2 regions of the Paraburkholderia kirstenboschensis genome follow, and region 1 is predicted to be linked to the other one. Evidence: predicted binding sites of a transcription regulator. Region 1 holds the regulator's gene; the other holds the start of a gene.
The links. The regulator HrcA, encoded in region 1, represses chaperone genes, less so after heat shock. The targets are predictions, from matches to a motif close to TTAGCACTCNNNNNNNNNGAGTGCTAA.

Region 1 (14,768 bases):
TCGGCGGTGAAGCCGGGACAAAAAACATCAGCACGCCGCACGCCCGCTGCCCCGAGTTCCTTCAGCGTGGGGGCCGTGTACGGCTGCAACCACTCGGCCTTGCCGAAACGCGACTGGAACGTGATGCGGCATTCCACCGGCGTCAGGCCGAGCGCCTGCATCAGCAGCGCGCCGGTCGTCTGGCACTGCTCGTGGTACGGATCGCCGAGATCGAGCGTGCGCTTGGGCACGCCATGAAAACTGAGAACGAGCTTGTCGCCGGCTGCAAAATCCGGCCGACCATGGAGATGCCAATACTGGTGCACCTGCGCAGCGAGCGCTGAAATGTACGCGGGATGATCGGCGTACTGGCGCACCGTGCGGATCTCGGGCTGGTTACGCATGCGCTTGAGCGCGGAGAACGCGTCGTCGAAAGCGGTCGCCGTGGTCGACGACGAGTATTGCGGATACATCGGCACCAGCAGCACCCGTTCGGCACCGGCGAGCTTCAGCTGATTGAGCATGGCCGGGATGCCGGGTGTGCCGTAGCGCATTGCGTAGTCGACGAGCACCGTGTAGTCATTCAATTGCAGCAGATGGCGCAAACCTTCCACCTGCTTTTCCGTATAGACGCGCAGCGGCGAACCTTCCGGCATCCACACGGCCGCATATTTCTTCGCGGACGCGCGGCCCCGGAACGGCAGGATCAGAAGCCGCAGAATGATTTGCCACAGCAGCGCAGGAATTTCGACCACGCGCGGATCGGACAGGAACTGCGCGAGATAGCGGCGAACCGCACGAGGCGTTGGCGCGTCGGGCGTGCCGAGATTGATCAGTAACACCGCAACGCGGTGCGACGTGGCGTTCTGCGAGGGCCGCTCAAGGTCGAAGCGCATAGGCAGCAGGAGTAACCGCACAAGGCGGGAAGTGGAACCAGGTGGGATTCATTATAGCGGCGCGCCTCGTGGCCGCGCGCCCTAAGGACCCCTGGCCGTTCGGCCAATTGGCAGGCGGCGCGCGCTCGCGCATCATGTGCTGGACAAACCGCCGCAGCTGTGACGCGCTACTGCTGACTGAGCGTCAGCGAGAGCAGTCTCGCGGTGATGTCCACGATCGGGATCACGCGGTTGTAGGCCATTCGCGTAGGTCCGATCACGCCCAGCGTGCCGACTATCTTGCCATTCACTTCGTAGGGCGCGGTGACGACGCTCATTTCCTCGATAGGAACGAGGTTCGACTCGCCGCCTATGAAGATCTGCACGCCGGCCGCATGACTCGATACATCCAGCAACTGAAGGAGACTGGTCTTTTGATCGAACACATCGAACAGCTTGCGCAGGCGCGCCATGTCCGAGGAAAGATCCGCGACCTCGAGCAGATTGCGCTCGCCCGAAATGAGCACGGTCTCGCCGGTGTCCGATTCGTCGGTGCTCGCGGTGACGGCCGCGTGCATGAGCGTGGTCATGTCGCCGCGCAACTGGTCGATCTCTTCGCGCAGGCGGCGGCGCACTTCGTCGAAAGAAAGACCGGCGAAGTGAGCGTTGATGTAGTTGGACGCTTCCACCAGTTCGGACGGCGAGAAGTCGCGCTGGGTCGCCATCATGCGGTTCTGCACGTCGCCTTCGGGCGTGACGATGATCAGCAGAATGCGCTTGTCGGACAGGCGCATGAATTCGATCTGCTTGAACACGTGGCTGCGCCGCGGCGTGAGCACGACACCGGCGAACTGCGACAGATTCGAGAGCACGCTCGCCGCCGCGGCGACGATTTTCTGCGGCTCACCGGCCTGCAGCGTAGTCTTGACGGTACGCGTGACCGCCTCTTCGTCTGCGGCCGACTCGACAGTCAACATTGTGTCGACGAAAAGCCGGTAGCCGCGCGGCGTGGGAATGCGTCCAGCCGAAGTATGAGGGCTGATCACAAGGCCCAGATCCTCGAGATCCGACATGACGTTGCGGATGGTCGCCGGGCTCAGCTCCAGGCCGGAATAGCGCGACAACGTGCGCGAGCCGACCGGCTGACCTTCGGCAATGTAGCGCTCGATTAGAGTTTTCAGGAGGGTTTGTGCGCGAGGATCTAGCATGACGGAAAATTCTAGCTCAATGGTGCGACTACCGCGAGCGCTAACGGCGCTCAACACCGGCGGAATGACCGCCGCTCGCCAGGACCGACGCTTGCGCCGGTTTCAGGGCTTGGTGCCGCGTTCGGTGCGGTGCGCCGCCAGCCCTGTTGTCGACGGCCCCGCCCGCAACGCGCCGTTGCATTCTGCACGGCGCGCATGTCATCAAGGCTTCACCATTCTAACGATAATCCCTAACTGCGCTGGCGGCCCGCCCGTGCCGGCGGGCCGCCGGGTCCGAGTGCGGTTCTTTTCGGGTGCTACCTATGGTGTAATGCCGGCATGCAAGTAACCAGCCAGTTCAAGACCGTGGCGCTCGTCGGGCGCAACAACACGCCGGGCATTCGTGAGCCCCTGACCGCGCTCGCCTCCTGCATCGCGAAGCGCGGCTTCGAAGTCGTTTTCGAAGCCGACACCGCCGCGGAAATCGGCGTCACCGAGTATCCGGCGCTGCGTCCCGCGGAGATCGGCGCGCGTGCCGACGTGGCGATCGTGCTGGGAGGCGACGGCACGATGCTGGGCATCGGCCGGCAACTGGCGCCTTACCGCACACCGCTCATCGGCATCAACCACGGCCGGCTGGGTTTCATTACCGACATCCCGATCTCCCACATGAGCGAGATCGTGCCGCAAATGCTGGCGGGCAACTTCGAACGCGAGGAGCGCGTGCTGCTGGAGGCGCGGATCATGCGCCAGGGCAATCCGATCTATCACGCGCTCGCCTTCAACGACGTGGTGGTCAATCGCAGCGGCTTCTCCGGCATGGCGGAACTGCACGTTTCCGTGGACGGCCGCTTCATGTACAACCAGCGCTCGGACGGCCTGATCGTCGCCACGCCTACCGGCTCGACGGCTTACGCGCTGTCGTCGCAAGGGCCGATTCTGCATCCGCAATTACAGGGCATCGTACTCGTGCCGATCGCGCCGCACGCGCTGTCGAACCGGCCCATCGTGTTGCCGGACGACTCGAAGGTCAGTATCCAGATCGTTTCCGGGCGCGAGGTCAACGTCAATTTCGATATGCAGTCGTTCACGTCGCTCGAACTGGGCGACGCAATCGAAGTGCGCCGCTCGCGTCATACGGTGCCGATGCTGCATCCGGTTGGCTACAGCTATTTCGCGACGCTGCGCAAGAAGCTGCACTGGAACGAATACCCGTCGCACGAAGAAGACGGCAAGCTCTGACCGGCGGAGAATGCCGGGATACAAGCGCCGCTAGAGAAACCCGAATACCAGGCTCACAGACCACCTCCATGCTTCGCCACCTCTCGATACGCGACTTCGTCATCGTCGCCGCGCTCGATCTCGAATTCGACAGCGGCTTTACCGTTTTTTCCGGCGAGACCGGCGCCGGCAAGTCGATCCTCATCGACGCGCTGGCGCTCGCGCTCGGCGCACGCGCCGACGCGAGCGTCGTTCGCACCGGCGAGAGCCGCGCCGACATCACCGCGGAATTCGACACGCACGCGCAGGTGGATCAGTGGCTCGACGAGCAGGCGTTCAGCGCGTCGGCAGCCGACGGCCAGCACGGCGGCACCGTGATGCTGCGCCGCGTGGTGGACGCGAACGGGCGCTCGCGCGCTTTCATCAACGGCACGGCCGCGACATTGGCGCAATTGCGCGAGCTCGGCGAAATGCTGGTGGATATTCATGGCCAGCACGCGCACCAGTTGCTGATGCGTCCAGACGCCCAGCGCGAACTGTTCGACACTCACGCAGGCCTGAGCGAACTTTCCGCGAGCGTCACGCGCGCGTGGCGCACATGGCGCGAGAAGGTCCAGGCGGTCGAGCATGCGCAAACGCGCGACCGCGAGTTGCAACTGGAACGCGAGCGGCTTGCCTGGCAGCTTGCCGAACTGGACAAGCTCTCGCCCCAGCCGGGCGAATGGGAAGAGGTTAACGCCGAGCATCGGCGGCTGTCGCATTCGGCGAATCTGATCGACGGCGTGCAAGGCGCGCTTACTGCGTTATCCGAATCGGACGAAGCGATGATCACGCATCTTGCGTCGATCGTGTCGAAGGTGCGTGACCTCGCTGAAATCGATCCGGTCTTGAACGACGTGCTGGCCGCGCTGGAACCCGCAGAGATTCAACTTCAGGAAGCTGCGTACTCGCTGAGCCATTACGCACAAAAGCTCGAACTCGATCCCGACCGGCTCGCCCAGGTCGAAAAGCGCCTCGACGCACTGCATTCGGGGGCGCGCAAATTCCGCTTGCAGCCCGAAACGCTGCCTGAGGAACATGAAACGCGCCGCGCGCAACTCGCCGCGCTAGACGCTGCCGCCGACCTCGATAGCCTGCATGCAGCAGAAGCGAAGGCGCGCGAGGTCTTCGTCGCGGAAGCGAAAAAGCTCTCCAAAGCACGCGCGAAGGCTGGCAAGGCGCTCGGCGCGGCGGTCACCACCGGCATGCAGGAACTGTCGATGAAAGGCGGCAGCTTCGAAGTGGCGCTGGTGCCGCTCCCGGAAGGCGGCGCGTATGGACTGGAGCAGGTCGAGTTCCGCGTTGCGGGGCATGCGGGCGTGCCGCTGCGGCCGCTTGCCAAGGTCGCATCGGGCGGCGAACTCGCGCGTATCAGCCTTGCGCTGGCTGTGATCGCCAGCGCCGCAAGCCCGACGCCCACGCTGATCTTCGACGAAGTGGATACGGGCATTGGCGGCGGCGTCGCCGAAGTGGTTGGGCGTCTATTGCATCAACTCGGAGAAGCGCGCCAGGTGCTTTGCGTGACGCATTTGCCGCAGGTCGCCGCACGTGGCGATCATCATTTCCAGGTGGCGAAGGCCGGCAATGGCAAGGGCGGTACGGTAAGCAGCGTCGTTTCGCTCGACAAGGCGAGCCGCGTGGAAGAAGTCGCGCGAATGCTTGGCGGCCTCGAAATCACGCCGACCACTCGCAAGCACGCGAAGGAAATGCTGGCGGCTTAGTCGCCCGAAGACTGCGGCGAACGCCCGGCTTTCAGCGCGGGCGCACGTTTTGACGCCGGAGCGGCACAAGACAAATGGCGGTAGGCCACGCTTGAGCCACGGCCGGCACGACGCACGCCTCCTTCAACCCTCGCCGAACACCCGCTCCCATAGTCCGAGCACGGCATCGCGCTCCGTCGCGACGAGAGCCGGCTCCACGCGCGCCTTCTCCATCCCATCCAGCCGCAGCTTGTGCTGCAGCTTCCGGTACGTGCGATAAGCCGCGCCGACCGTCTCGGCTTCGGCCTCGCTCATCAGCCCGAGGCGCGACACTTCGCGCAGCAGTGCAATGTTCCCGGTATTGCGGATCAGTTCGGGATCGCGCGCCGCGTGCAGCAAGACCCAGTACTGCACGGTGAATTCGATATCCACCATGCCGCCGCGATCATGCTTGAGGTCGAACAGCGTCGTATGGTTCGGGTGCCCGGCGATCACTCGCTCGCGCATCTCGACGATCTCGGCGGCAAGCTGCGCGGCGTCGCGCGGCGTGGTCAGCACCTGTTCACGGATCGCCTCGAACTGCGCGCCGATCTGCGCGTCGCCCGCACAGTAACGCGCGCGGGTCAGTGCCTGGTGCTCCCAGACCCAGGCCGTGTTGGCTGCGTCGCCCTCGCGCAGTTGATAGCGGCGGAACGCGTCCAGATCGGTGACGAGCAAGCCCGACTCGCCGTTCGGACGCAGGCGCAGGTCGACGTCGAACAATGTGCCCGCGCCGGTCGCGGTGGTCAGCCACGTGATGAGCCGGCGGGTGTACGTGGAATAGATATCGGCTGCGGCGTCGTCGGGATCGTCGTAGAGGAAAATCACGTCGAGGTCGGACGCATAGCCCAACTCCTTGCCGCCCAGCTTGCCGTATGCGATCACCGCGAAACGCGGCACCTCGCGATGGCGCTTCGGCAACTGGTTCCAGACGGCTTCGAGCGTCACATCGAGCACCGCATCGGCGAGTTCGGACAGGCGGTCGCTCACATGCTCGACGCTCAGCTTGCCGGCCAGATCGATCAGCAAAATACGGAACACTTCCGCCTGGTGCGCATGGCGCAGCAAGTCCATTTGCTGCTCGACGCCGTCCGCGGCGGCAAGCCGCAAGCGCAACGTGCGCTTGAACTCGGGCCAGTCGAATGGACTGTTGATCGCTTCGTCGTCGAGCAGTTCGTCGAGCAATTGCGGATGGCGGATCAGATAGCCGGCCGCCCAGCGCGAAGCGCCCAGCACCGACAACACCCGGTGCAGCGCTTGCGGATATTCGGTCAGCAGCGCGAGGTACGCACCGCGCCGGCCCACCGCTTCGAGCAGATCGAAAAGACGCGCGAGCGTATCGCCGCGGCGCTCGGGCGGCTCGAGCGTGCGCGCGGCTTCGAGCGCACGCTGCGCGACGATGTCGAAACGCTGCCTGCTGCGCTCGGCGAGCCCCGCATAACGCGACGATTGCCACACACCGCGCAGCCGCGCGAGCAGATCGCCCGGCTCCGCCACGCCAAGTTCGACGATACGCGCGCGCAACGCATCTTCCGCGCTGTCGTCCGAGAGTGCGCTGCTCCAGACCCATGCCGCCGCGCCGTCTTCGGGGGCGCCGCAGCCATCGCGGCCGCTTACCTTGTCCGCAAATATCTGATCGAACTGCTGTTCGACAAACTCACGATGCGCGTCGAGCCGCGCCATCAACGTCGGATAGTCGTCGCAGCCCATCGCACGCGCGAGAGCCGCGCGGTCCTCGGCATCGACGGGCATCGCATGAGTTTGCGCGTCGTTGCGATATTGCAGCCGGTGTTCCAGTTCGCGCAGAAACCGATATGCCTGCGAAAGCTTCACGCAGACCGACGTGTCGATCAACCCATGCGTCGCGGCGTGACGCAACACGGCGAGCGTCGGACGCACACGAAAACCGGCGTCCTGGCCGCCGCGAATCAACTGGAACACCTGCGCGCTGAATTCGATTTCGCGGATGCCGCCGCGCCCTAGCTTGATGTCGTCGGCCTTGTCCGGGCGCATCGACGCGCGGCGCTGCGCCTCCTGGCGAATCTGCAGATGGAGCGCGCGAATCGCACTGATCACGCCGAAGTCGAGATAACGGCGATAGACGAACGGCGTGACGATCGCATCCAGCTGTTTCGACAGTCGCCGCGCGGCCTCGCTCGTGCCTTCGGAAACGAGCCGGCCCTTGATCCACGCATAGCGCTCCCACTCGCGGCCCTGCACATAGAAATACTCTTCGAGCATGCCGAGACTGCATACGAGCGGCCCCGAATCGCCGTTCGGCCGCAGACGCATGTCGACGCGAAACACGTAGCCGTCGGCGGTGACTTCGGCGAGAGCGCCGATCAGCCGCTTGCCGAGGCGTGTGAAAAAGTCCTGCGTGGCGATCGCCGCGCGCTGGCCGCCGGCGGTCTCGCCGTCCTCTTCATAAATAAAGATGAGGTCGATGTCCGACGAGACGTTCAGTTCCCGCCCACCGAGCTTGCCCATGCCGACCACGCCCAGCGTGAGCCGCTCGCCCTGCGGGCCGCGCGGCTCGCCAAAGAGCGCCTCCAGTTCGGCGGAAAGCACGGCAAGCGAGCGCTGGATCGTCGTCTCGGCCAGATCCGTCATCGCTCCGGTGACTTCCGCGACGTCCGCCTCGCCAGCGAGGTCGCGCTCCATCACGGCGCAAAACACCTCGGTGCGCAACCGGCGCAGAGCCCGTTTCAGTGCCTCTTCGGTCAAGGGAGCGGCGGCCCCGCCGGCCGCCTCCGCGCAGAGCGTGTCGAAACGAGCGTCGATGCGCTCGCGGGTCAAGGGCGCGGACGCAAGCTCCGCCACCTGCACGACGAGTTGGGGACGGGCCGCGGCGGCGCGCGCCGTGTAGTGTGAATAGTCGGAACTCAGGAGAGTAGCGTGAGTCATTAAAGGTCTGGCTCGCTCGTTGCTTGATTGTCGGGGGACCGTGCGCCAACGGCATGGCCGGTTCGTCGCACCACAACTTCCGGCACGCCGATACGGCTCGTGCGGCAGCGTGCTGACAGGGCCTACAGGAAGTCCTGCCGACGCTTTCCCGTGTGTTACATTTCGTCGTTAATTCGCAAAACTACCATACGCCCACCCGCCGCAGCATGTCCGAGCGAAACGAACCCGCCGACCCGCAGGAAACCGGGCAGGCCCGGCCTCTGAGCGGAAGCGACCACGTCGTGCTGCGTCGGACTCTTCACGTCGTTCTGGCGCTCGCGCTCGTCCTGTATTTCATCGCGGCGGGACTGTACCTCGGCTTGCGCTATGTGGTGCTGCCGCGCGCCGACGCTTTCCGGCCGCGCATCGAAGCCGCCCTCTCCGAAAAGCTGCACGCGCAGTTCACCATCGGCAAACTGGCGCCGCATTGGAGCGAGTTCCAACCAGGGCTCGACATCACTAATCTGGTGATTCGAGATCACGAGGGCAAACCCGCGCTCACCATACCGCACGCCACCGCGAGCTTGTCGTGGCGCTCGCTCTGGCAGCTCTATCCGACGCTTTCGAGCCTGATCGTCGATCAACCGGACGTGCTGATTGCGCGCGGCAGCGACGGCGAGCTCTCGGTCGCGGGCGTGCCGGTGCCGACCCGTCATAGCGGCAACGACACGTTGTCCACGTGGCTCGTGCGCCAGCAGGCGATCGTCGTGCGCGGCGGCGTGCTGCGCTGGCGCGACGCCCAGCGTGACGAACCGGAACTCGCGCTGCGCGACATCCGTATAGCGATTCTGAACGACGGCTACGATCACCGTCTTGCCCTTCAGGCGCCGCCGGACGGCCGGTTGCTACACGGCCCAATCGATTTCCGCACGCATTTCCGGCACGCGCCGCTCGCGGCGATCGGCAAGCCGATTAACTGGAAGGGACAGGCCTATGTGTCGACCGGGCCGGTCGATCTGCCCACGCTTGCGCGTTACGTCAGGTTTCCGATCGAAACGTTCGCAGGCCGCATCGACAACGCAATCTGGGTCGAGTTCGCCGACGGCCGCATGAAGTCGGCAAGCGGCCAGATGGCCGGCGCAGATGTCGCGTTACGCGTGCGGCCCGCACAGCCGAAACTGCTTTTGCCGGTCGCCCATTTCGGGTGGCGCGTGGAAGCCGATCAGGGCGACTACAAGCTTCAACTCAGTAATATGCGCGCCGAACTCGGCCAGCCGCCGCTCGAGGACGGCACGCCGCTTACCCGCACACTTACGTTCAGCACGCTCGACGGACGCTACCGCAAGGCTTCCCAGCAAAACGGACAGCTCGTCAGCGTGTCGGGCGACCGTGTGGACCTGGGCATTCTCGCGGAATTCAGCCGCGCGCTGCCGCTGCCGCTGCCCCTTCTCAACGGTCTCGTGCGCTACAACCCGCGCGGCCTCGTCGCCAACTATCTGATCGAAGTGGAGCGCGGCAAGCCGGAATCGGGCGAGCCCGGCGGTGACCGTCATGCGACGGGCGCCGAGCCGGTCGAGCGTTATCGCTTCAAGGGCGATCTGCAAGGTATCAGCGTCGCCGCGCAGGAACCGCCGCCTGGCCTCACCGCGCGCAATCACCCGCGCGCGGGCATTCCTGGCATCGAGAATCTATGGGGCAGTGTCGACGCCGATCAACGTCACGGTACGGCGATGCTCGACACGTCCAACGTGGCGATCACGTTGCCGGGCGTGTTCGACGATCCGCGCCTGAAGCTCGACCGTCTGCACGGCCGTGCCGACTGGACCATCGGTATGAAAGCGCCCGGCGACAACCACCCGGCGTTCACCGTGAAACTGGCCGATTTCGGCGTCTCGAATGCAGACGTCGCGGCCACCGCCACCGCCGACTACAGCAACCCCGGTCACGGGCGCGGCTCGCTCGACCTGAAAGCGGACTTCGAGCGCGCCCAGGTCTCGCGCATCGCCCGCTATCTTCCGACCAGCATCAGCGAGAAGCTGCGCATCTATCTCGGCCACGGCTTGCAGGCCGGCATGTCGCGCGGCGCGACGATCGAGGTACACGGCAATCTGACGAAATTCCCCTACTCGCGCGATCCCGACGCGGGCATCTTCCATATCGTCGCGCCGTTCAAGGGCGGCAAATTCGACCCTTCGCCGTACCCGCCGCGCAAGATGAGGAATGGCACGCCAAACGTCTGGCCGCCGCTCGACGGCATCGACGGCGTGTTCGAACTCAAACAGAAAGTGCTGCGCTTCGACATCGACCGCGCGCGCTATAAACGCGTGGCGCTGCATGGCGTCAATGGCAGGATCGACGACCTCGGCACGCGCGAGTCGAATCTCGTCATCAAGGGCGACGGGCTCGGGCCGCTCGCCGACATGCTCGACTACGTGAACGAAAGCTCGCTCGGCATCATGGCGCGGCACCAGACCGAGAAGATCCGCGCCGAAGGGCCGGCCTCGCTCGCGCTGAAGCTGACGGTTCCGCGCACGCCGAAGCCGCATATCGGCGTGGAAGGCGCGCTCGGCTTCGAGAATAATCGACTGACGGTAGAGAACGTGCCGCCGCTTTCCCAGGTGAGGGGCAAGGTGCACTTTACCGAACGCAGCGCGCAGACGGACCGGCTCACCGCGCAGTTCCTCGGCGGGGACCTGCGGGCAAGCGGCGGACTGAAGCAGGACGGCACCTACGCGCTCGACCTGGGCGGCCATATCGCCGTCGAGGCGGCGCGCGGGCTCGGTCTGCATGGTCCTGCGGCTCAGGTGCTCACGCGCATGAACGGCAGCGCCCCCTACGCGCTCAGCGTGCGGGGCGCGAAAGGCAAGCTGCCGCAACTCACCGCGAACTCGGACCTGACCGGCCTCGCGCTCGACTTTCCGGCGCCGTTCAACAAGCCGGTCGGTACACCCATGCCGCTGCGGCTCGCCGCCGGCCCGTCGACGGTTGCCGGCGAAAGCGGACTGGAGCGCGCCGAACTCAACTTCGGTCCAATCGCCGCGCGCTATTTGCTGGATTACGAGCCGAAAAGGCCGCCGACGGTGCTGCGCGGCGCAATCGGCGTGAACCGGCCGGCCGATCTGCCCTCGGAAGGCGTGATCGCCGCCGTCGACCTGGAAGCATTCGATGCCGACGCATGGCGCGCGCTCGTCACGCAGATGCGCAACAAGGAAGCGCCCACCGCATCTGCCGCGCCGTCCACTCCCAACCCGACTGTCGCGCAGTTCCTGCCGAGCCGCTTCGCGCTCCACATCGGTACTTTGACGCTGCTCAAACGCCATTGGGACAGCGTGATCGTCGGCGCTTCGCACGCGGACGGCAAATGGCAGGCGAATATCGCGTCCAATCAGGTGTCCGGTCACGTTTCGTGGCTGCCGGGCGCCGACAAGACGTCGCCGGGCACGCTGCAGGCGCGCTTCGCGCGCGTGGTGATTCCGTCGGTGGCCGACAAGGATCTGCTCGGTCAGGCCATCTCGGCTCCGGCGCAGAACATGCCGTCGATCGATCTGGTCGTCAACGAACTGATTGTGCGCGACCGCGATGTCGGCCGGCTCGAAGTGCTAGCGCACAATTTCAACGAAGACGGCGTGCCCGTCTGGCAACTCGACAAGCTGGACATTGCAAATCCCTCGGCGACGCTCACGGCGACGGCGAACTGGCGCACGTCGACCGAACTGGGCAACTCCGCTGACGACACCACGTCGCGCCGCACTGTGTTCGATTTCAAGCTCGACATCAAGGATGCGGGCGGACTGCTCCAGCGCTTCGGCCAGCCGCGCACGCTGAAGGCGGGCAGCGGCACGCTGTCGGGCAAGATGGTGTGGCGCGGCGGCCCGACCGCGATCGACTACCCGACGCTGAACGGCAACATGGCCGTGGATCTTCGTCACGGCCAGATTCTCAAGGTCGATCCGGGCGTCGCCAAGCTGCTCGGCGTGCTCAGTCTGCAAAGCCTTGCGCGCTTCGCGACGATGAACTTTCGGGACGTGATCGGTGAAGGTCTGCCGTTCGAGCACGTCACGGGAACCGCGCAGATTCACAACGGCATCGGCCGCACCGAGAACTTCGAGATGGTGACCGCGCCGGCCCGCGCCGAAATGAAAGGCTCCGTCGATCTGGCTCAGGAAACGCAGGATCTGCATGTCCGGATCGTGCCGACGGTGAGCGCCGGCGCAGCGGTCATCGCGGCCGCAGTGATCAATCCATTGCTCGGCCTGGGCGCGCTGGTGGCGGATCTGGCGTTCAGCCAATCCATCTCGCACGCGTTCGCGCGGGAGTACGCGATCACCGGCTCGTGGTCGAAACCGCACATCGAGCGGGTCAAGAGCGATCGGGGTAAGATGGACGCTCCAGCTTCGAGCGCGGGCGCGAAGTAAGCGCCTTCGGTCGACGCTCTGGTTGAAGCTTCAGGTCGATGCCGGGGTCGACGCTGCCGTTGGTTACGGATTTAGGATTTTCAGCGCTCCACACCCGCGGCCCGAGCCAGCCTCGAACGACGTATGCGGCCGCGGAATTTCGCGCCGCCGCCTTTGCCGGGAGTTTTTCGAAACGCTCATGAGCGAAACACACGTCTCTTCATCTTCGTCCCCCGCTTTGTCCGCCACCGCGCCGAGCGCTTCGCAGCTTGGGCAGGCAAGCGACACACAAAGCACGTTCCGCGTTGCGGCGCTGCAAATGGTGAGCACGCCGGATCGCGACCGAAATCTGGCCGACGCCGGGCGCCTGATCGCAGAAGCCGCGGCCGATGGCGCGCAGCTTGTCCTCCTGCCGGAATACTTCTGCTTCATGGGCTTCAAGGACACGGACAAGCTCGCCGTGCGCGAGGCTTATCGCGACGGCCCGATTCAGCGCTTTCTCGCGGATGCCGCGCGCCGTCACAAGCTGTGGGTGATCGGCGGCACGCTGCCGGTCACCGCGCCCGAACCGTCGCGCGTGTTGAACACCACGCTCGTGTTCGACCCGCAGGGTAACGAGGCAGCCCGCTACGACAAGATTCATCTGTTCAACTTCGAGAAAGGCGAGGAATCGTTCGACGAGGCGCGCACCGTCTGCCCCGGCGGCGAGGTCCGCACTTTCCAGTCGCCCTTCGGCCGTGTCGGCCTGTCGGTCTGCTACGATCTGCGCTTTCCCGAGCTGTACCGGCGCATGGGCGATTGCGCGCTGATGGTCGTGCCATCGGCGTTTACCTACACGACCGGCCGCGCGCATTGGGAGATGCTGCTGCGTGCCCGAGCCGTCGAAAACCAGTGTTACGTGCTGGCCGCGGCGCAAGGCGGCAAGCACGAGAACGGCCGCCGCACGTGGGGCCACAGCATGTTGATCGACCCGTGGGGCGAAATCGTGGCAGTGCGAGACGAAGGCGCCGCCGTGGTCGCTGGGACGCTTGAGCGCACTCGCATCGACGAAGTGCGGCAGAGCCTGCCCGCCTGGCGTCACCGGGTGCTGAGCTAGGACACATTGACATTGAAACTGCGGCGCCCCTTACCCATATAGTGACGGTGGCGCTAACCGAATCCTTCGTATCGAGCAGAACATACTTCGCATGAATATCATCGAACCCGGTATCCGTAATCTCGCCACCGCCAAGGACATCCTCCTGACGCCCTACGGTCTCGACGAATCCCTGCTCACGCGCACGCTGGCTGAGATCTTCACGCATCGCGTGGACTATGCGGACCTGTACTTCCAGGCAACCCGCAGCGAAGCGTGGAGTCTGGAAGAAGGCATCGTGAAGTCGGGCAGTTTCAGCATCGACCAGGGCGTCGGCGTGCGTGCCGTGTCGGGCGACCGCACGGCTTTCGCGTATTCGGACGACCTGTCGCCCGAAGCTATCCGCCAGGCGGCCATTGCCACACGTGCAATTGCCAAGGCTGGCGGCGGCAAGCAGAAGATCAAGGTGGCGTCGTCGCTGACCGGCATCGCCGGGCGCGATCTGTACCTGCCCGCCGATCCGCTGCATTCGCTCGACGCGACCGCCAAGGTCAAGCTGCTCGAGCGCATCGAACACATGGCGCGCGGTCGCGACCGGCGCATCCAGCAAGTGATGGCGGGTCTCGCCGGTGAATACGACGTCGTGCTGGTCGCGCGCAGCGACGGCGGCTTCGCAGCGGATATCCGTCCGCTCGTGCGGGTGTCGGTCACGGTGATCGCCGAGCAGAACGGGCGCCGCGAGATCGGCAGTGGCGGCGGCGGTGGCCGCTTCGACTACAGCTATTTCACCGACGAAGTGCTGTCGCGCTACGTCGACGACGCGGTGCACGCAGCGCTCGTGAACCTCGAAGCGCGCCCGGCTCCGGCCGGCGCGATGACTGTCGTGCTCGGACCGGGCTGGCCCGGCGTGTTGCTGCACGAGGCAATCGGCCACGGTCTCGAAGGCGACTTCAATCGCAAGGGTTCGTCGGCGTTCGCGGGACGCATCGGCGAGCAGGTCGCGGCCAAGGGCGTGACTGTCGTCGACGACGGCACGCTGCCGAACCGCCGCGGCTCGCTCAACATCGACGACGAAGGCAATCCGACGCAGTGCACGACGCTGATCGAAGACGGCATTCTCAAGGGTTACATTCAGGACACGCTCAACGCGCGTCTGATGAAGATGCCGGTCACGGGCAATGCACGCCGTGAGTCGTACGCGGCGTTGCCCATGCCACGCATGACCAACACGTACATGCTCAACGGCGACAAGGACCCGCAGGAAATCATCGAATCGGTGAAAAACGGCTTGTATGCGGTGAATTTCGGCGGCGGCCAGGTCGACATCACCAACGGCAAGTTCGTGTTCTCGGCCTCCGAGGCATACATGATCGAAG
Region 2 (14,768 bases), 170 kb from region 1:
ATCCGTCATACCGACAGTTTACGCCGGTTACGGCTGCGCCGCCGGAGCACCGTTATCCGGGTCCAACGCCGCAACCTTTTCCTTCAGCCATTTTTCGACCGACGGGAAAACGAACTTGCTCACGTCGCCGCCCAACTGCGCGATCTCGCGCACGATCGTGCCCGAGATGAACTGGTATTGATCGGACGGCGTCATGAACATGGTTTCGACGTCCGGCAACAGATAGCGGTTCATGCCCGCCATCTGAAACTCATATTCGAAGTCGGACACCGCGCGCAGTCCGCGCACGATCACTCGCGCGTTATTGCTGCGAACGAAGTCCTTCAGCAGCCCTTTGAAGCTCATGACCTGAACATTCGGGTAATGGCCCAGCACTTCGTGAGCGATATCAAGCCGCTCTTTCAGCGTGAAGAACGGCTTCTTGTTGCGGCTGTCGGCGACGCCGACCACCAGCGTGTCGAAGATGCTCGACGCGCGCCGAACGAGGTCTTCGTGACCGCGCGTTAGCGGATCGAACGTGCCCGGGTACACGGCGACTACCATGAGATTTCTCCTCTCTTCAGACAGATGGGCACGTCAAAGCGTCCACGCGACGCATTTGGCACCGGCCGCGCGCGTGACGGCAAACCGTCCGGCGCTTGTTATGGAAGGCGCATTATTCCTCATTTTCGCGCTGCAGCAAATGGAAGTGGACAGCGCCCGCCTTGCCTTGCCGCACGATTTCCCATCCGGCAAGCGCTTCGTTTGCGCCGGGCTCGATCGCCACGCCAGCTTCCACATAAAGGAAACCGTCGTTGCTCACGAGCGGAGCGGCCAGCGCGAGCGCTTTATCCAGCACATCCGTGCCAAACGGCGGGTCGAGGAATACCACGTCGAACGAACCGGGCGGCAGGCTCGCCGCAAGGCGCAAACCATCGGCCTCGGCAATTTCGATCATGCGCGCCGCGAGGCGTTCCTGGTTTGCCCGCAACTGGGTCGCCGCTCGCGCATTGCGCTCGACCATCAGCACGCGTGCGGCGCCGCGCGACGCCGCTTCGAAGCCGAGCGCGCCGCTGCCGGCAAACAGATCGAGGCAGCGCTGACCGTCCAGACGTTGACCGAGCCAGTTGAACAGCGTTTCGCGGACGCGGTCCGGCGTGGGGCGCAAGCCGTCCAGGTCGAGCACGGGCAGCGGCGTGCGTTTCCAGTCGCCGCCGATAATCCGGATGGCGTGCGGCTTGCCGCCTTTGGACGAAGCGCCATGGGCGCGGGAAGTGGCTGAACGGGGCATGCAGTTTCGATTACGTTGATATAAGCGTCCGCTGCGTCGAAGCAAGCGGACCGGAGCGCCAACGTTACCACAGGGGCGCGGCGCGTCCAGCCTGGCCGTTCGGCCTATACGACGTGCGACGGCGCGCCTGATAAAATGTGCGGCTTCCAGCGCCTTGCATCCCGCATCGCAACGCTGCCTGCCGCTTTCGCCGGTGCTGTACCGGCTGCGCGCATCGGCGCGCGCTCTCACCATGCCAGATCATGTTCAGCTTTTTCAAACGATTCAAGGGTTCGAAAGAGTCCGAAAACGCGCCAGACGAATCGCAAATCGCGCCTGAGGGGCTGATTGACGAGCCGGCTACAGAAGCGCCAGCCGCGCCTCCTGTCCCTGCAACCACCGGGACGGCTTCAACTTCCAGCCCGCCGGCGAGCATTGTGCCGCCGACCGCCGCCTCGCCGGAACCGCAGCCTCAACCCGATTTCGAGGAATCGACGCTCGAGACCGTCGAGATCGTGCCTCCGCCCTTGCAGGATGCAAGCGCGAAAGGCTCGTGGCTGACTCGTCTGAAAACCGGCTTGTCGAAGACCAGTTCGAGTCTCACCGGCATTTTCGTCGGCACCAAGATCGACGAGGATCTTTACGAAGAGCTGGAAACCGCGCTGATCATGTCCGACGCGGGCGTCGACGCGACCGAATTCCTGCTTGAAGCGCTGCGCGAGAAGGTTCGCACCGAGCGTCTTACGGAGCCGCAACAGGTCAAGACGGCGCTGCGCGCGCTACTGGTCGAGTTGCTCAAGCCGCTGGAAAGCTCGCTGATGCTCGGGCGCGCGCAGCCGCTCGTCATGATGATCGCGGGCGTCAACGGCGCGGGCAAGACGACGAGCATCGGCAAGCTCGCCAAGCATCTGCAGAGTTTTAACCAGTCGGTGTTGCTTGCCGCCGGCGACACCTTCCGCGCCGCCGCCCGCGAGCAGTTGGCGATCTGGGGACAACGCAACAACGTCACCGTGGTGTCGCAGGAAAGCGGCGATCCGGCGGCCGTGATATTCGATGCGGTCGGTGCCGCGCGGGCGCGCAAGATCGACGTGATGATGGCGGACACGGCCGGCCGTCTACCTACGCAGTTGCATCTAATGGAGGAATTGCGCAAGGTCAAGCGCGTGATCGGCAAGGCGCAAGACGGCGCGCCGCACGAGGTGTTGCTCGTCATCGACGCCAATACCGGGCAGAACGCGCTTGCGCAGGTCAAGGCTTTCGACGACGCGCTCGGCTTGACCGGCCTGATCGTCACCAAGCTCGACGGTACGGCCAAGGGCGGCATTCTTGCAGCCATCGCGCGGCAGCGACCAATTCCGGTGTACTTCATCGGCGTTGGCGAAAAGGTCGAGGATTTGCAGCCTTTCAGCGCTGAAGAGTTCTCAGATGCGTTGCTAGGCGGGTAAGCCGAAGCCACGCCACCACCGGCGCCTCGCCGGCAATCCAAAAAAAGGGCACTCCTCGGAGTGCCCTTTCTGCACCGACAACGCCGTGCGGCTCATTCGGCGTCTGGCTGCACGCCGGGCGCAGCGCGCGCAAACGCGTCGATTTGCATCGCGTGCTCGTAGATGCGCTGTATGGTCGGATATTTTGCCGTATCGACGTTGAAGCGCTGCGCGTTGAACACCTGTGGGATCAGGCACGCGTCGGCGAGTGTCGGCTCGTCGCCGAAACAAAGCTTGCCGGTGCGCGCGTCGCCTGCAAGGTGAGCCTCCAGCGTCGCAAAGCCGGTGTCCACCCAGTGCCGGTACCAGGCGTCTTTCGCGTCGTTCTCCACGCGCAGCGTGTGTTTCAGATACTTCAGCACCCGCAGATTGTTTAGCGGATGAATTTCGCACGCTACCTGCAACGCGACCGAGCGCACATACGCACGGTCGGCGGGCGCCTTCGGCAGAAGCGGCGGCTCGGGATGCGTTTCCTCGAGATATTCGATGATGGCGAGCGACTGCGGCATCACCTCATGGCCGTCGATCAACGTGGGCACGATGCCGTCCACGTTGACCTTGCGGTATTCCGGCTTCAACTGCTCGCCACCGTCTCGCACGAGATGCACCGGCACATACTCGTACGGCAGGTTCTTCAGGTTGAGCGCAATCCGCACCCGATACGACGCCGAGCTGCGAAAATAGCTATAGAGCTTCATGTGGTTGTCTCCTCCCAGGACTATTTCAGACGACGCGCACGCTGAATTCGCCCAGTCCGTCCACGCCGCCTTTCATCAGATCGCCTTGGACCACCGCGCCGACGCCTTCCGGCGTGCCGGTGAAAATCAGATCGCCCGGCTGCAACTCGAAGAGCGTCGACAGGTAGGCAATGGTTTCGCCCACCGACCAGATGAGCTGCGACACGTCCGAGCGTTGCTTCTCTTCACCGTTCACGGACAGCCAGATCGCGCCCTTCCCGATGTGGCCCAGGCTCGACACGGGATGAATCGGGCCAAGCGGCGCGGAGTGATCGAAACCCTTTGCGGTGTCCCACGGACGACCCAGCTTCTTCGCCTCGGCCTGCAGGTCCCGGCGCGTCATGTCGAGACCGAGCGCGTAGCCATAGACGTGATCCAGCGCGCTGTCCGCGGAGATATTTTTGCCGCCTTTGCCGATCGCCGCGACGAGCTCCATCTCGAAGTGGAGGTTTTTCGATAGCGTCGGATACGGGAATTCGCCGGTCTCGCCCGGCGCGACATACAGGACGGCATCCGCCGGCTTGCTGAAGAAAAACGGCGGCTCGCGGTCGGGATCGTGCCCCATCTCGCGGGCATGCGCCTCGTAGTTGCGGCCGACGCAATAAATGCGACGCACAGGGAACTGCTCGCTGGACCCAACAATCGGCACCCCGACCACCGGTGCCGGTGCAAATACGTAACTCATCCGGTTCTCCGTTCTTCGATATGAGCCGCAGTGCGGCGATAAAACAGCGAGTGTAACGCGTGGTAGAAGGTGGCGCGCGCCAGTCCGGCACGGGTTCGCGACAGCGGCGCGCCAGTGCCCACGCCTCGCCAGACGGCTATAGATGCGATACTCACACCAGATAACGTCCCTTGAATACCGTGGCGGCCGGCCCGATGGCGGCACGCCAGCACGTCAATTGCTCTCATGACCGACTTCACCGACACCGCCAACCCGTTCCCCTGCGCCCGCTTCATCAAGGAAATCGGCCGCGGGCCGAATGGAGCCCGCGCGCTCACCGCCGAAGATACCCGCGCGCTCTACACCGCCATGCTCGACGGCCGCGTCGGTGAACTCGAGCTGGGCGCGGTGCTGCTGGCTTATCGTGTCAAAGGCGAAACCGCCGACGAACTCGCGGCGATGCTCGCTGGCGCCCACGCGTCGTTCGAGCCGGTTCATCTGCGGCCCGGCGAGTTTCGGCCCGTGTCGATCCCCAGCTATAACGGCGCACGCAAGCAGCCGAACCTCGTGCCGCTGCTTGCGCTGCTGCTCGCGCGTGAAGGGGTGCCGGTTCTCGTGCACGGCGTTACCGACGATCCCGGCCGCGTGACAAGCGCTGAAATTTTCACGCACCTGCGGATACCGCACGCGAACTCGCATGACGACATTGAAGACGGCCTCGCAGAGCGCCGTCTCGCATTTGCGCCGATCGACGTGCTCGCGCCAAAGCTCGCGCGTCTGCTCGCGCTGCGCCGGCGCATGGGCGTGCGCAATTCGACGCATACGCTCGTCAAGATTCTCCAGCCGTTCGCGCCCGCCGGACTGCGTCTCGTGAACTACACGCATCCCCCGTATCGGGACAGCCTCACGCAGCTATTCAGCTCCCATCCCGACGCGGCGGCCGGCGGTGCCTTGCTCGCGCGGGGCACGGAGGGCGAAGCCGTGGCCGACACCCGGCGTCAGGTCCAGGTGGACTGGCTGCATGACGGGGTCTGCGAGACGCGAGTGCCGCATGAGCGCTCGTCGCCCGACGCACCCCAGGTCGAGTTGCCCGAAGCGCGCGACGCCGCGACGACAGCGGCATGGATCGGCGCCGTGCTGCGCGGCGAGGCGCTGGCGCCGAGCGCGATAGAGAGGCAAGTCGAGTTGATCGCCGACGTCGCGAGAACGCCCGCGCACTAAGGCTCACTCAATCGCGCAACGCGTCGCCTGCCATGCAATGAGGCGCCACTGGCCGTCTTCCTGCGTGTGGATCGCCGTGTAGGCAATGGGAAAAAGCAGTGCACCGCTATTCGCTTCCATCTCGATCAGCGCGCGGCCGGTCACGACGCAAGTTTCGCGGCCCACCGCCAGCACATCTTGCGACTGCACTTCGATCTGCCGGTAGCGGCGGCGCCCTGCGGTAATGCCGTCGATGAACTGTCGCTTCGTCTCGCGCTTGCCGTTCGTGTGCACGTAGCTCACGTTCTCCGCGAGCAGCGTGTCGAGCGATTGACCGTCGCCGTCGACCATCGCGCGAAAGCGTTCGCGTTCCAGCCCGCGAATCGCCTCGATTGTCTTTGCCGCCATTGCTCAGCCCCTTGCACCGGTGAGCCAGACGCGGCCACGGTCGTCAGAAGTTATATTGCAGGTATAGCTGGTGGAAATTTATACCAGGATTCGGCTCTTTGATACCGCCATTCGAAACATGCTGGAAGCGGTAGCCCGCCTGATACTGCTGATGGCCGCCGAACTGCATGCCCACGCCCGCCATATCGGCGAACTGGAACGCAGTGGACAGCGTGAAGGTCGAAGAAATTCTCGGGCTCGACAGCAAGCGCACGCCCGCGCCCAACTCGACGAAAGGCCGGATTGATCCCGATCCTTTAATGAAGCGAATGATAGGCGTCACACCGATCTCGCCGATGTTCTCATGCACATTGCCTTCGTTCGTATGCCACCAGGCCACGTGGGCCTCGCCGATCAGCGCGAAATGCCAGTCGCCGATCTGCCACCACGTTAGATTGGGGTCCCACACCAAGCCGAGGTCCAGTTTTTTGACATGGCGATCCCCGACAGCCCCGGTGACCTGGATTCCGAACTGATCGGCAGCAGCAACGCCGGAAAGGGTAAGCAGCAGAGCCGCGCATGCCGCTTTCAGAGCCTGTCCACGGAAGACGTTCTTTTTGTTGTCCATCTGATACCCGAGCTCAGCACGTTGAACATTCTGTAACAGTCCGCGTATTCTAAAGACAATCTGAAGTCGGTGGATCCTATTAAGAAACTTAAATTTCCGCAATTACATACATCAAAATTTGGAAAAATCGGTCGAAAGTGAGAATGAATGGAATTTGTTAGGTAATTCCTACGGCACCGGCGCTGGCCTTTAAAGGCGAGTATGATGGCTATTGAAACTTGAAATTCAATAGGAAATTACGGAACTTGGATGCCCCTATGAGCTCTAAGTATTAGCACTCGGAAAACGAGAGTGCTAACATCCAACGCTGGAGTCGTTACCTGAACAAGCTTTTGCCTGATTCCAAAGGAGTTTTAAACGTGAGCCATGCATTGACCCTTCCGAGTACTCTGAGCCCGTCGTCGGCTAAGGCCGCTCCGGCAGGTGCGCTGGCGCTCTCGCATTCCTCCCTGCTGCCCGGTCAACTGGGCAACATCGACGCCTACATCCAGGCCGTAAATCGGATTCCGATGCTGACGCCGGCAGAAGAACGCCAGTTCGCCACAGAATTCCGCGAGCACGACAACCTCGAGGCTGCACGCCGCCTCGTGCTGTCGCACCTGCGGCTGGTCGTCTCGATCGCGCGCAACTATCTGGGCTATGGGCTGCCGCACGCCGACCTGATCCAGGAAGGCAATATCGGCCTGATGAAGGCCGTGAAGCGCTTCGATCCCGAGCAGAACGTACGTCTCGTGTCGTATGCCATGCACTGGATCAAGGCCGAGATCCACGAATACATCCTGCGCAACTGGCGCATGGTGAAGGTCGCCACAACCAAGGCGCAGCGCAAGCTGTTCTTCAATCTGCGCAGCCATAAGCAAGGCTTGGGCGCTTTCACGCCGGACGAGATCGAAGGTCTCGCCAAGGAGCTGAACGTCAAGCGCGAAGAAGTGGCCGAGATGGAAACGCGCCTCTCCGGCGGCGACATCGCGCTGGAAGGCCAGGTTGAAGACGGCGAAGAGTCGTATGCGCCGATCGCGTATCTCGCCGACTCGCACAGCGAGCCGACCGCGGTACTGGCCTCGCGTCAACGCGACAAGCTTCAAAGCGACGGTATCGCGACGGCACTGGAGGCGCTCGACGCCCGCAGCCGCCGCATCATCGAAGCTCGCTGGCTGAAGGTCGAAGACGACGGTTCGGGCGGCTCGACGCTGCACGAACTGGCCGACGAGTTCGGCGTATCGGCTGAGCGTATTCGTCAGATCGAAGCTAGCGCAATGAAGAAGATGCGCGGTGCGCTGACCGAATACGCGTAACGCTCGCCAACGGTTACATCGGCGTGGTGCTGGCCGGTTAGCCCGAAAGAAGCGCTGAAGTCGCAAGCCCTGCCTCGCAAGACGGTGGGGCTTTTTTTATGCGATGTTCCCGCGCTGCCCGACAAGACGGGCACGCGTGCCAGATATGCTAAACGGTTCAACGTACAGCACGCTGACGAATAGCTTGAGCGGCATTGCGCCGCTAAACGCAAAGCGGCACCTCGAATCAAGGTGCCGCTTTTTTATTGCGATGGCTGCTCGGCCGCTAAGTTGCTGCTACCGCATCACGTCGTGGCATGAAGCGCCTTGAAGCGCTTTGCGCGCCACGCTTGTTCGATCAGGCAGGCAAAGGCGCTGCGCCGCCGCTGGCCGGCATGCGCGTAGCCAGTGTTTCCGCGTAACGCCGCGCCGCATCGCCGACGACGATATGGAACGTATCCGCTGCGACCCACGCCGTGTCGAGCGTCGCGAGACGCTGACGATCCACTGCCGACGGATCTCGCACGACGATACGCAGACGCGTTGTCGCGACGGCGTCGAGCGACTTTACGTTGCCGGCGCCGCCGAACACCGCCAGCCAGCGCAATGGATCGGGATCGAGCGGACCGCTTGGGGCACGCGACGCACCACCCGCGGTCACCGCCGCCGAAGCCGAAGCCGAAATCGCAGCTGGCGCAGCAGCCGAAGCAGCCGGCTTTACCGCAGCGGCATCGTTGCCGCCCCGCTCCATCGCAGTCCGAATTTCATCAGCGATGATGTCCGCTTCCGGTCCGATAATGACCTGCACGTTCGTCGCGCCGCGCTTGAGCACGCCACGCGCGCCGATCGTCTTCAGTTCGTTCTCCGACACCTTGCTCGAGTCCACGACGGACAGACGCAGACGCGTCGTGCACGCATCCACCACCGAGAGATTCGACGCGCCGCCCAGCGCCGCGATATAACGCTGCGCGCGCGGCACGGCAGCGCCGGCGGCAGGCGAAACGAAACCGCCAGCCGCGAACGAATCGACTTGCTCGTCGGCAGCGGCCGGTTCGCGGCCCGGCGTCGCCATGTTGAACTTGCGGATGAAGAAGCGGAACAGGCCGTAGTACACCACCGAATACGCAATGCCGACCGGAATGGCCAGCCAGCCCTTCGTCGAAAGGCCGTAGTTCAGCACGTAGTCGATCGCGCCCGCGGAGAACGTGAAACCGAGGTGAATTCCGAGTGCCGAACAGATCGCGAGGGCAAGACCCGTCAACAGCGCATGGATCACGTACAGCACCGGCGCGAGGAACATGAAGCTGAACTCGATCGGCTCCGTGACGCCCGTCAGAAACGACGTGAGCGCCATCGAGAACAGCAGACCGCCCACGACCGCGCGGCGCTCCTTCGGCGCTTCATGGAACATCGCCAGACACGCGGCCGGTAAGCCGAACATCATGACCGGGAAGAAGCCCGTCATGAACGTTCCGGCGGTCGGATCGCCGGCGAAGAAACGATGCAGATCGCCGGTCACGGCGACGCCGCCCGGCGGCGTGAACGTGCCGAACACGAACCACGTCAACGAATTGAGGATGTGATGCAAGCCCGTAACGAGCAGCAGCCGGTTCAGCACGCCGAACACGAAAGCGCCGAGCGCGCCCGCCGTGGTCAGCCAATGGCCGGCCGTATCGATCACGCTCTGCACCGGTTGCCACACATAGCCGAACACAATGCCGAGCGCGAGACAGACCACGCCCGTGACGATCGGCACGAAGCGTTTCCCTCCGAAGAACGCCAGGTAGTCGGGCAGCTTGATGTCCTTGTAGCGGTTGTACAGCAAACCGGCCACGATACCCGCCACGATCCCGGACAGCACGCCCATGTTGAGCTTGTCGTTGATGTCCTTCATCACCGCGACTTCGATCAGATAACCGATCGCGCCCGCGAGACCCGCGACGCCGTTGTTGTCCTTCGCAAAACCGACCGCCACGCCGATTGCGAACAGCAGCGGCAGGTTGTCGAAGATCGCGCCGCCGGCGTCGGCGATCATCTTGATGTTGAACACATCGGGCTGGCCGAGGCGCAGCAGCAGGCCGGCAACCGGCAGCACCGCAATAGGCAGCATCAGCGCGCGTCCCAGGCGCTGAATCTTCAGAAACGGGTTCCCATCCATTGATACCTCCAATCCCTTGTCTCGTTGTCGACGGACGTCGTTGAGTTATGTGGCGTTGCGTACCGTGCGGGGTTCAGTCCAACGGCCACGTTTCGCGGCTTACTGCTCTTACCGCCTGCGCCGATTCGAGCGCCAGCGCATCCTGGGCGCGTTGACGGCACAGTTGATAATCGAGATTGCGCACCCGCGCCTTGATGCCCGGCACCGAAACCGGGTCCACCGAAAGCTCGGTCACGCCGAGGCCGACGAGCAGCGGCATCGCAAGCGGATCGCCCGCCAGCGCACCGCATACGCCGACCCATTTGCCATGCCGGTTCGCGCCTTGCACGGTGGCCGCGATCAGCCGCAGCACAGCCGGATGCAGACCGTCGGCCTGCGCAGCGAGATCGGCCTGACAGCGGTCCATGGCAAGCGTGTATTGCGTCAGGTCATTGGTGCCGATCGACAGGAAGTCCGCGTGTTGCGACAGTTGGTCGGCCAGCAGCGCCGCCGACGGCACCTCGATCATCACGCCGACTTCGATCGGCTCGGTGCGGCCCAGCTCGCGAGCGAATTCGTCGATTCGTTTGCGAATCTGGATCAGCTCGCCGACATCGGTCACCATCGGCAGCAAAATGCGCACGGCGCCGAACGGCTTGACGGCGAGCAGGCCGCGCAGCTGATCGTCGAGCAGATCGGGGCGCACCTGCGCGAGGCGAATGCCGCGCAAGCCGAGCGCGGGGTTCGGCTCCGGCGGCAGCGTGAGGTAATCGACTTCCTTGTCCGCGCCGACGTCAAGCGTGCGGATGATCGCCGTGCGCCCGCTCAATGCGTCGACAATGCCTTGGTAGCTTTGCCGATGCTCGTCCGTGGTCGGCGCGGCTGCGCGGTGAATGAATAGCAGTTCGGTACGCAGCAGGCCCACGGAGTCGGCGCCGTTTTCGACGGCGGTTTTCGCGTCGTCGAGCGTCGCGATGTTCGCGGCGACTTCGATCGCGCGGCCATCCGCCGTGACCGCAGCTTGCTGCGACGTACGGCGGTTCGCTTCGCGCACGCCCGCGAGGCGGCTGCGCTCGAGACGCGCGCGTTCTACATCGAACTCCGTCGGTGCAAATTCCAGGCGGCCGGTGGTCGCGTTCACCACGACCTGCGTGCCTTCGGGAATCGCATAGAGCGCATCGCCGACGGCCACCAGCGCGGGAATGCCCGCCTGCCGCGCGAGAATCGCCGCATGCGACGTCGCACCGCCGCGCGCCATCACGAGAGCCGTGACGCGCGAGCGATCCAGTGCGGACAAATCGGACGGCGTGAACTCTTCCGCGGCGAGCACGGCTTCGTCCGGGAGCGTGCGCGCCGCGGCATTCGTATAGCCGAGCGCACGCAGCACGCGCTTCTCGATGTCGCGCAGATCGGCGGCACGCTCGGCGAGCAATGCGTCTTCAATATTGGTAAGGATGGCTATCTGTGCGCGGATCGCTTCGCGCCACGCAAAGCCTGCGCTCTTGCCGAGACTGATCAGATCGCGCGCGGCGTCGAGCAGCGTGGGGTCTTCGAGCAAAACACGATGCACCGCGAAAATACCCGCCTCGCCGACCGCGCCGCGTTGCGACGCGTCGCGCACCGTCGTGCCGAGGTCGGCGTCGACGGTCGCAATCGCCTTGTCGAGCAGACGGCTTTCCGCAGCCGACGTGCCGCTTGCCTGTTCGGGCGGATCGATGTCCGCGTCGTCCCAGCGCACGAGCTTGCCGATAGCCACACCCGGCGCCGCACAGACACCGGCGAGCGTGTTCGGCGCGAGAGCCTCGCCTGCGGCCGGTGCCACCGTTTGCGGTGCGGGCGAACTTTGCCGCGCCGGCTTCTCTTCGACTTCGCCGTGCGCCTCGCGGGTCAGTTCCTGAACAATCGCGTCGACAGCGGCTCGGGCTTGCGGACCCACACCGAGTAACTCCACAGTCGCACCTTGACCTGCGCCGAGTCCCAGCAGTCCAACCACGCTTTCAATTGCCGCCTTGCGACCTTCGTAACGCACTTCGACACGTGCATCGAAACCGCGTGCCGCTTCACGAGCACGCGCAGCCGGCCGCGCATGCAGGCCGCCCGCGTGAACCAGTGTGACTTGCGCGCGCGCTTCTTCGGTCACGCTCGTTGCGCTCAACTGACGCGACGCGTCGGCCGCTGCACCGTCGCGAGGACGCAGCAACAACAGCGGCGTTTCACCCGCCTTTAGCATGCCGCCCTGCACGCGCTCGACGATTTCGAACGCGTCCGAGTTGGCAATAGCGATGACAGAAACAAGGCTCGGCGCATGCAAGGCGATTTGATCCTGATCGAACTCGATCAGCACGTCGCCGGCATGCACGTGTGCGCCCTGCTCGACCATCGGCGCAAAGCCTTTGCCATTCAGCTCGACAGTGTCGATACCGATATGCAGCAGAATCTCGGCGCCTTCCGCTGTCGCCAGCGTCACGGCGTGGCCGGTGCGCGCAAGATGGGTGACGGTTCCCTCGCATGGCGCGACGAGTCGGCCCTCGAGCGGATCGACGCCGATCCCGTCGCCGAACATGCCGCCCGAAAATACCGGGTCGGGCACGTTCGCGAGCAGAACGACCGGACCGGTCATCGGCGCGAGCAAAACAATATGGCCTTCAGAATGGCTCATTAAACGGGACTCCTCGACACGTCGCATCTGATTTCTCGTCAGTGAGTTTCGGTGACTTTGTTGAGATGGCGCGGCGCATCGGGATTGCGCCCGCGCGCGGCGGCAAGGCCCGCGGCCATCACGTAAAAGGACAGGATGGCGGCGATCGGATCGAGCGCCGCGTGAGCGGTGGTAGCGAGCGGCAGCGTCGCTTCCGGTACATCGGACGGAGCGGCGAGCAACACGCGAGCGCCCCGCGCCTGCATGTCGCGCGCGAGTTGCAGGAGACCCGCCTGCTCCGGTCCGCGCGGAGCGAACACCAGCAACGGGTAGTCGCGGTCGATCAGTTCCATCGGACCGTGCCGCACTTCCGCGCTAGAAAACGCTTCTGCCTGAATGCCGGAGGTTTCCTTCAGCTTCAACGCGGCTTCCTGCGCGATGGCAAGGCCGAGACCGCGTCCGATCACGATCATGCGTTCGATGCCGCGCAGTTCGTCGACGGCCTTCGACCAGTCGAGCTTGCCGGCGGTCTGCAACGCGTCGGGCAGCGTATTCAATGCAGCCAGCAGTTCCGCATCGCGCTGCCAATGCGCGACCAGTTGCGCGGAAGTCGAGAGCATCGCGATGTAGCTCTTGGTGGCCGCAACGCTCAGTTCAGGACCGGCAACGAGCGGCAGATGCCACTCGCACGCGTCGGCGAGCGGCGAAGCCAGTGCATTCACTGCGGCAACGGTCAACGCGCCCGCCTCTCGCAGCGCCTGCATCGTGCCGACCAGGTCAGGACTCTTGCCCGATTGCGAGAACGCCAGTGCAAGCTGATCGCGAACTTGTAGCGGCGCCTGTTGCAGCGTCGCGACCGACATGGGCAGCGACGCGACGGGCACGCCGAGGCGGCTCATCGTCAGGCTTGCGAAGTAACTCGCCGCATGATCGGAACTGCCGCGCGCGACCGTCAACGCGACATGGCGCGGTTGCTGTGCGAGCCGGGCGGCCAGGGCCTCGACGCGCGAGGTGTCCGTGAGTTGCGCGGCGACCGTTTCTGCGGACGCTAGCGCCTCTTTAAGCATATTCGACAATTGCTTCTCCTTCGACGTATGTCGCGCTCAACGCCAGTTCACGATCGAACACGACGACGTCGGCCCATGCACCGCGCGCGATGCGGCCGCGGTCTTCGATGCCGAGGTAGTCGGCGGCGTAGCGCGACAAACGGTTTGATACATCGGCGATCGGCAGGCCGATCGACACCAGATTGCGCAGCGCCTGATCCATGGTCAGGGTGCTGCCGGCGAGCGTTCCGTCGGCGAGACGCACGCCGCCCAGACACTTCGTCACGTGTTGGCTGCCGAGACGGTATTCGCCGTCGGGCATGCCGGTCGCCGACGTGCTGTCTGTGACCACGTACAGACGCGGAATCGCGCGCAGTGCGGCGCGGATCGCGCCCGGATGCACGTGCAGCAAGTCGGGAATGATTTCCGCGAATTCGGCATGCGCGAGCGCCGCGCCGACGAGGCCAGGATTGCGGTGATGCAGCGGCGACATCGCATTGAAAAGATGAGTGAAGCCGCACGCGCCGTGCTTGAGCGCGGCAACGGCGTCGTCGTAAGTGCCGAGCGAATGGCCGAGCTGCACGCGCACGCCGCGCGCCGCCATCTCGGAGATGATGTCCATGTGGCCGGCAATTTCAGGCGCCAGCGTGACGACGCGAATGGGCGCGATGGACAGATACTTGAGCACTTCGTCCATCACAGCGGAGACGGCTGCGTCGGGCTGCGCGCCGAGCTTGCCGGGGTTGATGTACGGCCCCTCCAGATGCACGCCGAGCACTCGCGAGCAGCCTGGCGTGCGCACCCGCGCGACGTCGCCGAGACCGGCGACCACGCTCATCAGTTCGTCGCGCGGTGCGGTCATGGTTGTGGCCAGCAGACTCGTCGTGCCGTAGCGCGCATGTGTGCGCGTGATGGTTTCGATCGCGTCGCCGGCTTCCATTACGTCCGCGCCGCCGCCGCCATGCACGTGCAGGTCGATGAAGCCTGGAAGGATGTACGGTGCGTCGTTCGTCGCGGGATCGACGCGCGCGCCGGTGAGCGTCGTGATGCGGCCGTTTTCGTATTCGAGCGTGCCGTGAATCCACCCGTCGGTGGTGAGTATGTTTCCGGTCAGCATGAGTCTCTCTTGCAAGGCGTGATGCAGGGCGTGGCTGAATTGCGCTGAGGGTGCGACGTGCGGGCGCGGCGTGCGGGTGCGAACCACGCGCCCACTCGGATGCGGCGCTCAGGTCCGCAATTCAGCGACGAAGTCGTAGTAGTCGTCGCGGCAATAGGTGTCCGTCAATTCGATTGCGCGCTGGTCGGCGCTATAACCGATACGGGT

Region 2: rpoH (RNA polymerase sigma factor RpoH) is a predicted target of HrcA. The motif match lies at 6,621-6,647, and genes of this name have one in related genera.

The regions. Positions count from the first base shown of each region.
Region 1 is NZ_CP136513.1:3,325,655-3,340,422, reverse strand. Features, by position in the region: gene hemH (ferrochelatase) at 1-875, opposite strand, end outside; gene hrcA (heat-inducible transcriptional repressor HrcA) at 1,043-2,062, opposite strand; gene RW095_RS37600 (NAD kinase) at 2,381-3,283, shown strand; gene recN (DNA repair protein RecN) at 3,352-5,022, shown strand; partial or broken gene glnE (bifunctional [glutamate--ammonia ligase]-adenylyl-L-tyrosine phosphorylase/[glutamate--ammonia-ligase] adenylyltransferase) at 5,146-7,947, opposite strand; gene RW095_RS37585 (YhdP family protein) at 8,151-12,338, shown strand; gene RW095_RS37580 (carbon-nitrogen hydrolase family protein) at 12,517-13,413, shown strand; gene tldD (metalloprotease TldD) at 13,505-14,768, shown strand, end outside.
Region 2 is NZ_CP136513.1:3,150,795-3,165,562, reverse strand. Features, by position in the region: gene coaD (pantetheine-phosphate adenylyltransferase) at 28-543, opposite strand; gene rsmD (16S rRNA (guanine(966)-N(2))-methyltransferase RsmD) at 656-1,270, opposite strand; gene ftsY (signal recognition particle-docking protein FtsY) at 1,513-2,694, shown strand; gene maiA (maleylacetoacetate isomerase) at 2,787-3,431, opposite strand; gene RW095_RS36835 (fumarylacetoacetate hydrolase family protein) at 3,457-4,155, opposite strand; gene ybiB (DNA-binding protein YbiB) at 4,381-5,355, shown strand; gene RW095_RS36825 (nuclear transport factor 2 family protein) at 5,359-5,742, opposite strand; gene RW095_RS36820 (acyloxyacyl hydrolase) at 5,786-6,349, opposite strand; gene rpoH (RNA polymerase sigma factor RpoH) at 6,709-7,644, shown strand; gene nagE (N-acetylglucosamine-specific PTS transporter subunit IIBC) at 7,982-9,781, opposite strand; gene ptsP (phosphoenolpyruvate--protein phosphotransferase) at 9,855-12,446, opposite strand; gene RW095_RS36800 (SIS domain-containing protein) at 12,458-13,465, opposite strand; gene nagA (N-acetylglucosamine-6-phosphate deacetylase) at 13,458-14,561, opposite strand; gene RW095_RS36790 (GntR family transcriptional regulator) at 14,670-14,768, opposite strand, start outside.